Regions from separate parts of the Phorcysia thermohydrogeniphila genome, predicted to be linked through region 1. Evidence: riboswitches for the same ligand, from Rfam matches in the RefSeq annotation. Region 1 holds a riboswitch; the other holds the start of a gene.
What was found. A riboswitch is a leader RNA that binds a small molecule or an ion and turns the genes downstream of it on or off. The one in region 1 is predicted to bind cobalamin.

Region 1 (6,294 bases):
TGTAGTCCGTTCCAAGTTTTACGGCGTCCCTTGGGGTTACTACCCTCTTTTGGTCGTTCTTGGCAGCCCAAGAGGGTCTTATTCCCGGAGTAACTGTAATGAAGTCCTCTCCTAAATTTTCCTTTATTTTCCTTACTTCTTTTGCGGAACAAACTACTCCGTCAAGGCCTGCTTTTTTGGCTAGTTCTGCAAGCCTTAAAACTTCTGCGTCAACGTCAGATTCAATTCCGACAAGCCTTAAATCCTCGTTGCTTAAACTTGTGAGAACCGTTACGGCTATAAGGAGGGGAGGTTTTACTCCGATTTTTTCGGCGTACTCCCTGTTAAACTCGGCGACAGACTTCATGAACTCGTATCCACCGAGGGCGTGGATGTTGTACATCCAGACTCCTGCCTCAATGGCTACTTTGGCAGCAGACTTAACGGTGTTTGGTATATCGTGATACTTAAGGTCAAGGAAGACCTTACAGCTTCTATCTGAAATCTCCTTAACTATACTCGTTCCACAGCGGGAAAAGAGCTCCAGCCCTACCTTAAAGTAGGGGGTGTACTCCTTTACAGTGTCAACAAGATTTAACGCTTTTTCTGCAGAATCAAAGTCCAAAGCTACGATAATCATCCTACAGCTCCTCTATCATGCAGACAAATGTAGGACTTAGGATAACGTCAAAGCTGTCTATCCTATTTATAGCTTCCTGAACTTTACGCTTGGGGGCTGGGTGGGTAGTCATAACCACCGGAACGCCACCATTAACGTTAATGCTCTTCTGAAGTGCCATCTTTATGCTTATTCCGTAGTCACCGAGAACTTTGGAGATTTTTGCGAGAACTCCCGGCCTATCAACAGCTGTAAACCTTAAGTAGAAGGAAGAAATAAAGTCGTCCGGTGCTTTTATTTCAAGCTTTTCGTCGTCAGAAAAGAGCTCCTCAGGAACGTCGTAGGTGTTACCCATAGCTATATCAACTATGTCTGCCACAACGGCGCTTGCCGTTGGCCTTTCACCTGCTCCCATACCGTAGTAGAGGGTCTCTCCGACAAAATCCCCCTCTATGAGGCAGGCGTTAAAGACGCCGTTAACGCTTGAGAGGATATGTTCCTCTGGAATCATCGTTGGATGAACCCTAACTTCAAGCTTTCCGTCAACGACCTTGGAAATGGCAAGGAGCTTTACCCTGTAGCCGAACTCTGCAGCCAGCTCTATGTCAAGGGGGGTAATTTCCCTGATTCCCCTGACAAAGACGTTTTCAGTTCTTACCCACCTGCCAAAAGAAAGGGTTGAGAGTATCGCTATCTTGTGGGCAGCGTCAAAGCCCTCAACGTCAAGGGTAGGGTCGGCCTCGGCGTAGCCGAGCTCCTGAGCTTTTTTAAGGGCAGTTTCAAAGTCAACGCCCTTTTCTGTCATCTCGGTAAGTATGTAGTTGGCCGTTCCGTTTATTATCCCGTATATCCTCTTTATCCTGTTTCCTGAAAGCCCTTCCCTTAGGGCTTTTATTACCGGAATTCCTCCCCCAACACTTGCCTCAAACTTTAAAGAGACGCCTCTTTCCCTCGCTTTTTTGAAGAGCTCCTCACCACTTTCTGCAAGGAGCGCTTTGTTTGCTGTTACAACGTGTCTTCCCTTTTCTATTGCCTTCAGGATAATTTCCTTGGCGATTGTAGTTCCACCTATTAGCTCAACAACTACGTCGCACTCTTTTGAAAGTGCTTTAAATCCATCGTCAAAGATTTTCTCTTCGGGTATCCCAAGCCTCTTAACTTTTTCAATCTCTTTATCTGCAACAAAGGCTATTTCTACCTTTTTGCCGATTCGCCTCTCTATCACCTTAGCATTTTCAAGGAGGAGCTTTACAACTCCCCCTCCGACAGTTCCACAGCCAACTATTCCAACTTTAAAGCTCTCCAAGCTCCCCTCCAAAAATTAAACCTTAATATTCCTTAGGCCGTACTTCTCAAAGGCTCTCTTTATTCCCCTGACGGCCTGCTTTATCCTGAGCTCGTTCTCAACGAGTGCAAACCTTACGTACTTATCCCCGTACTCTCCAAAGCCTATACCGGGAGAGACGGCAACTTTACCGTCAAGGAGGAGCATCTTTGCAAACTCAAGAGAGCCCATTGATTGAAACTGCTCCGGGATTTTTGCCCAGACAAACATTGTAGATTTGGGCTTCTCAACTTTCCAACCGATTCTGTTTAGTCCCTCAACGAGGACGTCCCTTCGGCGCTCGTAGATTTTCCTGTACTCCTCAACACAGGACTGGTCGCCCTTTAGAGCTATAATTGCAGCGATTTGTATCGGCTGGAACATACCGTAGTCAAGGTAACTCTTCATCCTGTAGAGGGCGTGGATGATTTCTTTATTTCCGGCTGCAAAGCCTACCCTCCAGCCGGCCATTGAGTATGTTTTTGAGAGAGAGTAGAACTCAACGGCAACTTCTTTTGCGTCCTTAACCTGAAGTATGCTCGGTGGAACGTAACCGTCAAAGGAAATCTCGGCGTAGGCAATGTCCTGAATAACTATCAGGTTGTTCTCCTTTGCAAAGTCAACGACCTTTTCAAAGAATTTAAGGCTTACGCAGGCAGTTGTCGGGTTGTGGGGAAAGTTGAGGATGAGAACCTTAGGCCTTGGCCAGCTCTCCTTGTAGGCCTTGACGATTGATTCAAAGAAGGCTTCCTCGTCAAAGACGTCGTCTGTAAAGAGGGGAACGCTCCTTACGTCTCCACCGGCTATGATGATTGAGTAAGGGTGAATGGGGTAAGCAGGACTTGGAACGATTGCAACGTCCCCGGGATTTATGAGGGTTAACGCTAAGTGGGCAAGACCTTCTTTAGAGCCTATGGTAGTTATGACCTCTGTTTCGGGGTCAAGGTCTACGTTGTACTTCCTCTTATACCAGAGGGCTAAAGCCTCCCTTAGCCTGTAGAGTCCTTTTGTCTGTGAATACCTGTGGTTCTTAGGGTTCTGGGCAGCCTCACAGAGCTTATCAACGATGTGCTGGGGCGTAGGAAGGTCTGGGTTACCCATTCCGAGATCAACGATGTCCTCGCCTGCCCTTCTCAGCTTGGTCTTTAGGTCGTTTACGACGGCGAACACGTAGGGTGGAAGTCTGTCTATCCTTGCAAACTGGAACTTGGGCATCCTCTTCTCCGCGATTGAAGCTGGAGTAGTCTGAAATTATAACTAAGTTGTCTATTTGCTAAAATAGCGCCCGCGCAGGTGAACGGGAAGTCCGGTGAAAGTCCGGCGCTGTCCCCGCAACCGTGAGCAGGGAACAAAAAGGGCTTTGGCCACTGGAAGGGTCGGGTGAGGAGCTCCCCTTCTGGGAAGGTTAAAGTCCGTTAAAACCCTGCGAGCCGGGAGACCGGCCTGCGCGAACTCTCTTTCTGCCCTGCGGGGGTTCAGGGCAGGGAGGAAAGATGAGGAGTATTGTCCTTTTTTTGTTTTTTCTCTTAAGCAGTGTAGCCTACGGTTTTGACAGGGTAGTTTCTCTCTCTCCAGCCCTCACGGAAGTAGTCTTTTTCGTCGGGGCTTCTGAGAAGTTAAAGGGAGCAACGGTATTCTGTTCCGTTCCTAAGAGGGTTGAACGGGTTGGTGGAATTGTGAACCCTTCCCTTGAGAAGATTATCTCCCTACATCCAGATGCAGTTATTGCCACAACGCTTACACCGAGAGCTCTCCTTGAAAAGCTCTCTTCTTACGGCATAAAGGTTTACGTTTTTAGGCTCGTCGCCTTAAGCGATATAGAAAAGGCCATAGAGGAAGTTGGGAATTTAGTAGGGAAAGACGGCAAGGAGAAAAAGGAAGAGTTCTTAAAGCTCTTAAGGGAGAAAACCGAGAGGCTTAAAAGCTGTATAGGTGGTCAGAAAGTAACCTTTTTAATCTCCTTTAGGCCTTTGTACGTAGCCGGAAAGAGGAGTTACTTGGGAGAGATACTTGAGAGAGCAGGAGCTAAGGTTATTCCTGACGTTTCCTTTGGAGCTCTCTCCTTAGAGTTTTTCTTAACCGAGAAGCCTTCACTTGTAATCCTTGCCCTAAAAGATCCGGAAGACGCTAAGAGCTTTTTCAGCCGTTTCGGGATAAAGAGTTTAGAGGTTGACCCGAACGTGTTTCTCCATCCAAGCCCAAAAGTATTGGAAGGATTAGAAGTTCTGGAGAGAAAGCTTTGCGAAAAGCGGGGATAGTTGGCTTAGTGGGAGCTCTCCTTTTAAGCTCGGCTTTACTACTTTTTTGGAACTTACCGGAAGGTGGTAGGGAGATACTTCTTGATATTCGTCTGCCGGAGCTCCTTTTAGCCCTTTCATTCGGAGGACTCCTAGGGGTGGGAGGGTGTATCTATCAGGGAGTCCTCCGAAATCCTCTGGCAGACCCTTACATACTTGGAGTTTCTGCCGGAGGAGCTTTTGGGGCGACTCTCGGCACGGTACTGAACGGCAACTTGGAGATTTTTGCACTTATGGGAGGAATGGCCACTATCCTACTTTTGCTTCTTGTTTCCCTTGCCTTTCACGATAGCCTCAGGGTCTTACTTTTTGGAGTTGGTGTAAACGCCTTCCTTTCTGCCTGTGTTTTCTTTGCCTACGCCGTTATTCCGACGCTCTCTTTGCAGGAGGCGATTTACTTTACCCTCGGATTTATTCCTCCTGTAAGCATTAAGGAGGCCTTCTTACTCTTACTCCTATCGCTTGCCCTTCTTTTACTGCTTTTACCTTTCTCAAGGGAAGTTGACGCCCTTTCCTTAGGTGAGGAGCTCTCCTACTTTTCCGGCGTTCAGTTCAGGAAGGAAGGTGTTTTCCTCTTAGCCCTGACTTCTGCCGTTGTTTCTGTCTTTGTCGCCAAGACGGGAATAGTCGGCTTTGTCGGGATAGTAGTTCCCCACGCTGTAAGGTTCTTAGGGTTTAGGGTGCACAGGGAGCTCTTACCGGTTTCCTTTTTGGCAGGAGGAGCTCTCCTCATTTTCTCACAGGCGATTGCCAGAAACGTAATCTACCCAACGGTTCTACCCGTTGGAGTAGTTGCTTCCCTTATTGGCGTTCCGGCCTTCCTCTATATCCTGTGGAGGTTCTCTCTTGTTAGAAGTTAAAAACCTTAGCTTCAAGGATATCCTCAGGGGAATCACCTTCTCTGTGGAGTCCGCTACTGTCGTTGGCCTTGCAGGGAAGAACGGTGCAGGAAAGACGACGCTCCTTAAGTGCTTAGGAGGGTATTACCATTATAGTGGCCGTATTAACTGGAATGGAAGAGAGATAGGAAACCTTCCATTAAAGCAGAGGATTAAGCTCGTAAATTACCTTCCACAGAGTATAGAGGTTCTCTTTCCATTCACGGTTGAGGAGCTCCTTACAGCCTCTATCCCCTTTAGGGTAGAAAGAGAGGCTTTAGAGGGAGCTCTGCAAAGGGTAGGTATTCTCCATTTAAGGAGTAGAGCATTTAGGCTTTTAAGTGGTGGTGAAAAGGTAAAGGTCTTTATAGCAAGGCTTTTGCTTATAGACCCTGAAATTTACCTCTTTGATGAGCCTGCTGCATTCCTTGATGTAGAGGTTCTACCCCTCCTTGCCGAGATAATACTGGAGCTTAAAGAGAGAGGAAAAATAGTTCTTGTAACTGCCCACGACGTTAACTTTCTCCTTGACGTTTGTGATGTCTTTTTGGGGCTTAAAGGGGGGGAGCTCCTCTTTTACGGTGATAGAGAAACCTTCCTTAAGAACCTTGAGAACCTTTATGACACAAAACTTAGAGTCGTTCATGTCTCAGGAGAAACTTTCATAAAACCACTTTTGAGGAGGTGAGAGAGTGAGGAAGAGCCTGATTCTTCTAACTACGTTACTTACAGCGACAACGGCTTTTGCCGGAGAAGTTCCCGAAATTCAGGTAACTGCCACAAGGGTTGAAGTCCCGGTAGAGCACGTTGGAGATGACGTTGAGATTATTACGGAGGAAAAGATTAAGAAGTATGGTTTTACAAGTATTACAGATGTTCTGAAGTATGTCGCGGGGATTCATATAAGTTCAAACGGTGGTTTTGGACAGACAACAAGTGTTTATATGCTTGGACTTCCAACAAAACATATTCTCGTTATGATAGATGGAGTACCGATAAACGATCCAAGTAATGTTGATTCTCAGGCTAATTTTGCCTACATAGACTTAAATAACGTAGAGAGAATAGAAGTTCTTAAGGGAGCTCAAGGAGCCCTTTATGGTTCTGAGGCTATTGCTGGTGTAATTAACATTATTACTAAAAAACCTAAGAAAAATGAGTTTAAGTTTGGATTTGAGGGTGGAAAGTACGAAACTT
Region 2 (6,294 bases), on a different contig from region 1:
CTGTCAAAGTCTTCTGTAATGTTTACGGTTATGAGGGGGAAGGTGAAGGGGTTTCCGTCTGCGTCCCCTTTTCTCATTGCCTTTATGAAAGCGATGTTTATCCTGTCAAAGTAGTGGGATGGAATCTGGCTGTAAGTGATGTTTAGGAGTTTTCCTGCGTAAACTACCGGCTCGTACTTAAGTCGGCTGTTAGGTTTTCCAAAGTCTAAGGTGATATTTGAGAAGGGAGAGTTTCCGCTCCTAAAGGGTAGGTTGATGTTGTAGAGGAACTCCTGCCACAGGTTTTCAAGCTCGTAGTCTGAATAGCTCTTCCTGCCTTCTTTCTCTAAGTAGTAGAGGTATCCTGCAGCAACTGTTGAGAGGTCGTTCAGAGAGGTTGCACCGGATACTTCCTGAGCTACAAGGCATATCAGGTTTGCACACTGCATAAAGAGGGTTTCAAGCCTTTTGGGGGGAGCAGCCTTCCTTTCGTTCTTTGCGTTACTCTGAAGACCATGAAAGGCAATGTCTTTGGCCGATAAGCCAATACAGTAGGCCGAAAGTCTATACGTTTGATGGTGGTATGACCAGCCTTCTTCGTGGTGGATTCTTACCGGTAGGCCTTTGTATACCTCATCAAAGAGGTAATCCTTCATTATCTCGCCAACTACAACGTGCTCAAGGACGGGGATGCCCCTTACGAAGTTGGCGTTGTTACGGGAGATGTCGTCGTTATCAATGAAGAGCTCTATCAGCTTGAAGTACTTATTCATCTATCTCCTCCACAGGGTAGAAGGGGTTAAACTGGTGGGGAAAAGATTTTAACTCTTCAGAGATGGCCTGCCTATCCTCCTCCGTAAGGAGTGGATAGTTGACAGTCCTAAAGAGGGTGAAAGGCAGGGAGTATTTTTTTATCGTGTTTATTGTAATCCTTAGTCTATTGGCATATTCGTATACTGCTTTATCCGGGATACCTTCATCTGAAAATAGAACTCTCTTAAAGCGTTGGAGTTCTGAAGGGGTATACTCATCTTTTAGGGGAATCTTCACGTCAACGGCAAAACCATCTACCAGCTTTCTCTCAATTAATCTTTCAACGACTTCTGGATTTGTTCCGTTTGTGTCAACTCTTACGGGAAAATCAATCTCCTTTATGAGCTTTAGACCTTCCTCAAGGTTTTCCTCAAGTGTTGGTTCACCTCCAGAAACGATTATAAGCTCAACTCCAAGAAGCTTTAGCATTGAAAGCTTTTCCCTTAGCTCCTCATAGGTAAACCTTTCCTCCTTACCACTGTAGGCGTGTCTGTTGTGGCACTGGAAACAGTTGAGGTTGCACAGGTTAATGTCCGTGTAGAGAACTGCTGACTGAACGCCCGGATGGTCCTTGAAGGTGACGGGAATGTCCAGCTTAAGGAAGGGAGATAGAGCCATTGGACACCTTCGGGGATTTTCTGGATGGTTACTCCTGAAGAGAAATTTTACAGGAGGAGTGAGTTGAGGAGAAGGGAGGCCCCCAGAAGGGGGCAGGGAAAGTTAATTGGTTTCTTTTCTTAGTTCTCCGGCAAGTTTTACGAGATTTCTTAAAGCGGGAATAACCTCTTCCCAGCGTCTTGTCTTGAGACCGCAGTCTGGGTTAATCCAGAAGTTTTCCTTGGGGATAACCCTTAGAGCTCTCTCCACAATCTCCTTCATCTCCTCAGCACTTGGAACGTAAGGTGAGTGAATGTCCCACACTCCAAGGCCTATCTGCCTGTCAAAGTTAACCTTCTCAAAGGCCTCTATGATATCTCCCTTAGACCTTGATGCCTCAATGGAGATAACGTCAAAGTCCATCTCAAGGATGTACTCCATGATTTCGCCAAATTCAGAGTAACACATGTGGGTGTGAATCTGGGTTTCGGGCTTTACGGAAGAGTGGCAGAGCCTAAAGGACTTGATAGCCCAGTCAAAGTACTCCTTCCAGTTTCTCTTCTTTATTGGAGCTTTCTCCCTGATTGCCGGCTCGTCTATCTGGACGATTTTGATTCCGGCTTCCTCGTAATCCCTGATTTCATCTTTAAGGGCAAGGGCAATCTGGTAGGCGACTTCAGAGATTGGGATGTCTTCCCTTACAAAGCTCCAAGCAATTATCGTTACAGGCCCTGTCAGCATTCCTTTAACAGGCTTATCTGTTAGGCTCTGGGCAAAGGCGATTTCTGGAACGGTCATTACTCCGTCCCTTTCAACATCTCCGTAGATAATTGGGGGACGGTAACACCTTGTTCCGTAAGAAATCACCCAGCCGTTACCGGTTGTGGCTATGCCTTTCATCTTCTCGGCGAAGAACTCAACCATGTCTGTTCTTTCAAACTCGCCGTGGACGAAGATGTCAAGGCCGAGCTCCTCCTGAATCTGGATGGCCTTTGCAATCTCTCCCCTGATGAAAGTTTCATAGCTCTCCTTGTCAAGCTTACCCTTCCTGTAAAGGAGTCTAACCCTTCTGACTTCTTCTGTCTGTGGGAATGAGCCGATTGTCGTTGTCGGGAAGAGAGGGAGGTTAAGAACTTCTTGCTGCTTTTTAACCCTCTCTTTGTAGCTTGGCTTCCTTACGAAGTCTTCCTCTTTAAGGGCAGAGACTCTCTCCCTTACGGCCTTAATCTCTCCGAATTTGTTGTTTATGCCCTTAACCCACTCCCTTGCCTCTTCCTCTTTTCCTTCAAGGATTTCGGCAAGGAGCTTGATTTCCTTTAGCTTCTCCTCGGCAAAGGCTACCTTCTGTAAGAGCTCCTTAGGCAGTGTAGCGCCTTCAAGGCTTACGGGCAAGTGGAAGAGAGGAGCTGCGTTTGTGATGACAACGTCAAATTTCTCGGAGAGCTCCCTTAAAACCTCAGCCGTCTTAAAGAGGTCGTTCCTCCAGACGTTCCTTCCGTCAACAACTCCGGCAAAGAGCTTCTTTCCACGTGGGTCTATTTTCTTTAGCTGTTCTAAGTTCTCTCCCCTGTCGTGTACAAGGTCAACGCCGATTCCGTTTACCGGAAGCTCAAAGAGGAGCTCCAGCCTGTCTACGCTGTCGTAGTAGGTGAAAAGGTTAACTTCTCCCTTTACTTCGCTTAAGAGGCTGTAGGCCTCAACGAGAGCCTTCCACTCCTCTTCTGAGAGCTCCATAACAAGGGCAGGGTCTTCAAGGTGAACTGACTTAAAGCCTTTGCTGTTGACGTAATCAACGAGGGCTTTTGTGAGCTCTTTAAGAGCTCCTTCAAAGCTTCCTTCGGGGAGTCCCTTGGAGAGCTTTAGGAAAGTAAAGGGAGCAATGATGTGGACGTTCTCTGTAGCTCCTTCGTGTCTGTTCCAGACAGGTTCACAAACCTTAAAGGCAGGCTCTCTACCTTCAAAGTCTGGAACTAAGTAGTGGTAGTTTGTGTTAAACCACTTTGTCATCTCAAGGGCGTTCTTGCCCCTGCACAGCTCAAAGTACTCCTCTAAGGAGTTGGCCTTGTAGACGCCGAAAAGGAGTGCTGTGTCAAGCATCGGGTCGTAGAGGGTCATTTCTCCTTGGGGGAAGGCGTCTACGTACTTCCTGTAGGTTTCTTCCCTCTTTTGCCCGAGCTCCTTGATGCCTTCTCGGAGCTCCTCCTCAGTAACTTTTTGCGCCCAGAACCCTTCAATCAGGCGCTTAAACTCTCTCTGCTTTCCGAGTTTCGGAAAGCCGTAGGCGTAGGTTTTGACCATCCTTTTACCTCCTGCGGTGTTTTTGTGAAACACCTGCAGGATCGTAGGAGCGGGAAAAGAAAAAAGGAGTACCCTCTCCTTTCCCGCGCCCCGAACCCCCGCAGGACGCGAAGGGGTAGGTTTTCACCTACCCATCACGGGCCGGTCTCCCGGCTCGCAGGGTTTTAGTGGGCAATAGCCTTCCCAGAGTGGGAGCTCCTCACCCCGTCACTCCAGTGGCTAAAGCCCTTTTTATTCCCTGCTCACGGTTGCGAGGACAGCGCCGGACTTTCACCGGACTTCCCGTTCACCCGTGACGCTGTGAATTTTAGGAATTTTGGGAAAGTTGGCAAATTTTCTGTTATATTAGTTTTCAAACAGGAGGTAACCCTTGGAGATAAAGGTTACAGACAGCAGGATATACGTAGAGCTTGAAGGTGGAGAGGAGGCCTACATCTCTTTTAGGTTAGAAGAAGAGAGAAAGGTCATTGTCGTCAGGACGACTTTTGTTCCAAAAGCCTATAGGGGTAAAGGAATAGCTGCTAAGCTTACAGAGAAACTCCTTGAGCTTGCCCAGCAAAAAGGTTACAGAATCTCTCCCCTCTGTTCATACACCCGTAAGTACCTTGAGAGGAAAAGACCAGACCTGATTGTGGAGTAGGTATGGAAGTTGTAGTAACTACCGACAGAAGACCAACTCCGGAAATGATTGAGGAAGCTAAGAAGCTTTCTGAGGAGCTTGGAGCAGTTTACGTAAAACGTCGTCACAACACGATAGAGTCAATAAAGAAAAGGTACGGTAAAAACGTCCTTGTAGTGGGGAAGGACCTTCTCCTTACGGTTCACACCCTTTCTGGTAACAAGCTCTTCTTCCACCCGGGGCTCTTTAAGATTCGTCTCCTTAACTACCTTTCAGGTGGAAAGGAGTCAATGATTTCTGCCATGGACTTAAAAGAGGGAGATACCGTCCTTGACTGTAACTTGGGACTTGCTCAGGACGCCCTCCTTTCTGCTTTTGTCTCAAAGAGGGAAGTTGTAGGAGTGGAGAAAGACCCGGTAATTTACGAGATAGTGAAAAGGGGACTTAAGAGGTATCGTCCAGAAGGAAAGCTCAAAGTAGCGAAGTTTGCTTTTAGCCTCGTTAAGCCTACCTGTGGCGACAACTACGCTTTTTTGAAGCAGTTACCCGATAAATCCTACGATATCGTTTACTTCTCCCCTATGTTCATAAAACCCAAGTGGCACTGTAGCGTTATGGCGCCCTTTAGGGAGGTTGCTGTTAAAGACTTTGTTTCTCCCGAAACCCTTAAAGAGGCAGAAAGGGTAGCAAGGAAGAGGGTCGTTATAAAGGTGAATAAGGGCGTGAAGGAGCTCTTTCCGTTCCTTTCCGATTACCAAGTTCAAACATCTGCAGGCCACGTTGAATATCTCTACAAAATTTTGTAAACAGGTTGAAAGTGACCCCTTTAGTGTCAGTTAGGCTTATCCTTGCAAAAAACTTTAAGACTTCCAACCATCCGAAGATTTCTGTTTAAGAAATTAGCAAAATACTTAAACTTGTTCTAACTACGCTCCTTCACTTCCAACTTTTTGAGAGAGAGACCCTGCTAAAGATAAAATCGGAAAGTCAAACGTTTGTCGGGAGGTGGAATGAAGAAGATAACGGTTGTAAAGAGGAAAGGTGTAAGGGAGCCCTTGAACATAGAGAAGATACGTAAAGTTATAAACTGGGCTGCAGAAGGCCTTGATGTTAATACGCTTAAGCTTGAGTCAAGGTTAAAGCTTCACTTCTTTGACGGGATAACAACTCGCCAGATTCACGAGGCCGTTATCAATACGGCCTTACAGCTTACAACCCCAGAAGAGCCAGACTGGAGAATCCTTGCTGGAAGGCTCTTTATCTTCAACCTTTACAAGGAAGTTTCCATAAGGAGGGGAACTTCTAAGCTTGCCTACGTTGGAGGTGGAGAGGAGTATTTAAGAGTTGTTAAAGACCTCATAGAGAAGGGACTCTACGCGGAGGAGCTCCTTAAGGCCTACTCAGAGGAGGAGATAAAGGAGGCCGGAGACTACCTTAATCTTAAGTACGACTTCCTCTACGACTACGCTGGGGCTAACCTCCTTGCCAAGCGCTACCTCTGTATCTACGAGGACTACCCGATAGAGCTCCCCCAAGAGATGTACATGAGCATAGCCCTAATGCTCGCAAAGAACGAGCCAAAAGAAACGAGAATGAAGACCGTTAAGAAGTTCTACGACCTCATAGCCGGTAAAAAGCTCTCCTTGGCAACTCCAATCCTCATAAACCTTCGCCGTCCAAACGGTAACCTCTCCTCCTGCTTTATAACGGCAATGGACGACAACCTTGACTCCATAATGTACACGGCTGAGCAGGTAGCGCAGATTTCTAAGAGGGCTGGAGGAGTCGGAGTTAACCTCTCAAGGATAAGGGCTCAAGGCTCTTGGATAAAGAAGGTCTTTGGAGCAAGTGGAGGAATCGTCCCTTGGGCAAAAATCTTAAACGACGTTGCCGTTGCCGTTAATCAGGAGGGGAAGAGGGCTGGAGCTGTAACCATAGCCTTAGATGTATGGCATCTTGATATTTACGACTTCTTAGAGCTCAAAACC

Region 2: another riboswitch for cobalamin. It lies ahead of metE (5-methyltetrahydropteroyltriglutamate--homocysteine S-methyltransferase); the one in region 1 lies ahead of CLV27_RS04850 (ABC transporter substrate-binding protein).

What each region holds. Positions count from the first base shown of each region.
Region 1 is NZ_SMFV01000003.1:101,887-108,180, reverse strand. Features, by position in the region: gene pyrF (orotidine-5'-phosphate decarboxylase) at 1-619, opposite strand, end outside; gene CLV27_RS04860 (homoserine dehydrogenase) at 621-1,904, opposite strand; gene CLV27_RS04855 (aminotransferase class I/II-fold pyridoxal phosphate-dependent enzyme) at 1,920-3,137, opposite strand; cobalamin riboswitch at 3,197-3,383, shown strand; gene CLV27_RS04850 (ABC transporter substrate-binding protein) at 3,416-4,180, shown strand; gene CLV27_RS04845 (FecCD family ABC transporter permease) at 4,162-5,079, shown strand; gene CLV27_RS04840 (ABC transporter ATP-binding protein) at 5,066-5,785, shown strand; gene CLV27_RS04835 (TonB-dependent receptor plug domain-containing protein) at 5,790-6,294, shown strand, end outside.
Region 2 is NZ_SMFV01000002.1:81,809-88,102, forward strand. Features, by position in the region: gene nrdD (anaerobic ribonucleoside-triphosphate reductase) at 1-752, opposite strand, end outside; gene CLV27_RS03160 (radical SAM protein) at 745-1,410, opposite strand; gene metE (5-methyltetrahydropteroyltriglutamate--homocysteine S-methyltransferase) at 1,513-3,687, opposite strand; cobalamin riboswitch at 3,810-3,996, opposite strand; gene CLV27_RS03170 (GNAT family N-acetyltransferase) at 4,058-4,327, shown strand; gene CLV27_RS03175 (class I SAM-dependent methyltransferase) at 4,330-5,112, shown strand; gene CLV27_RS03180 (ribonucleoside-diphosphate reductase subunit alpha) at 5,317-6,294, shown strand, end outside.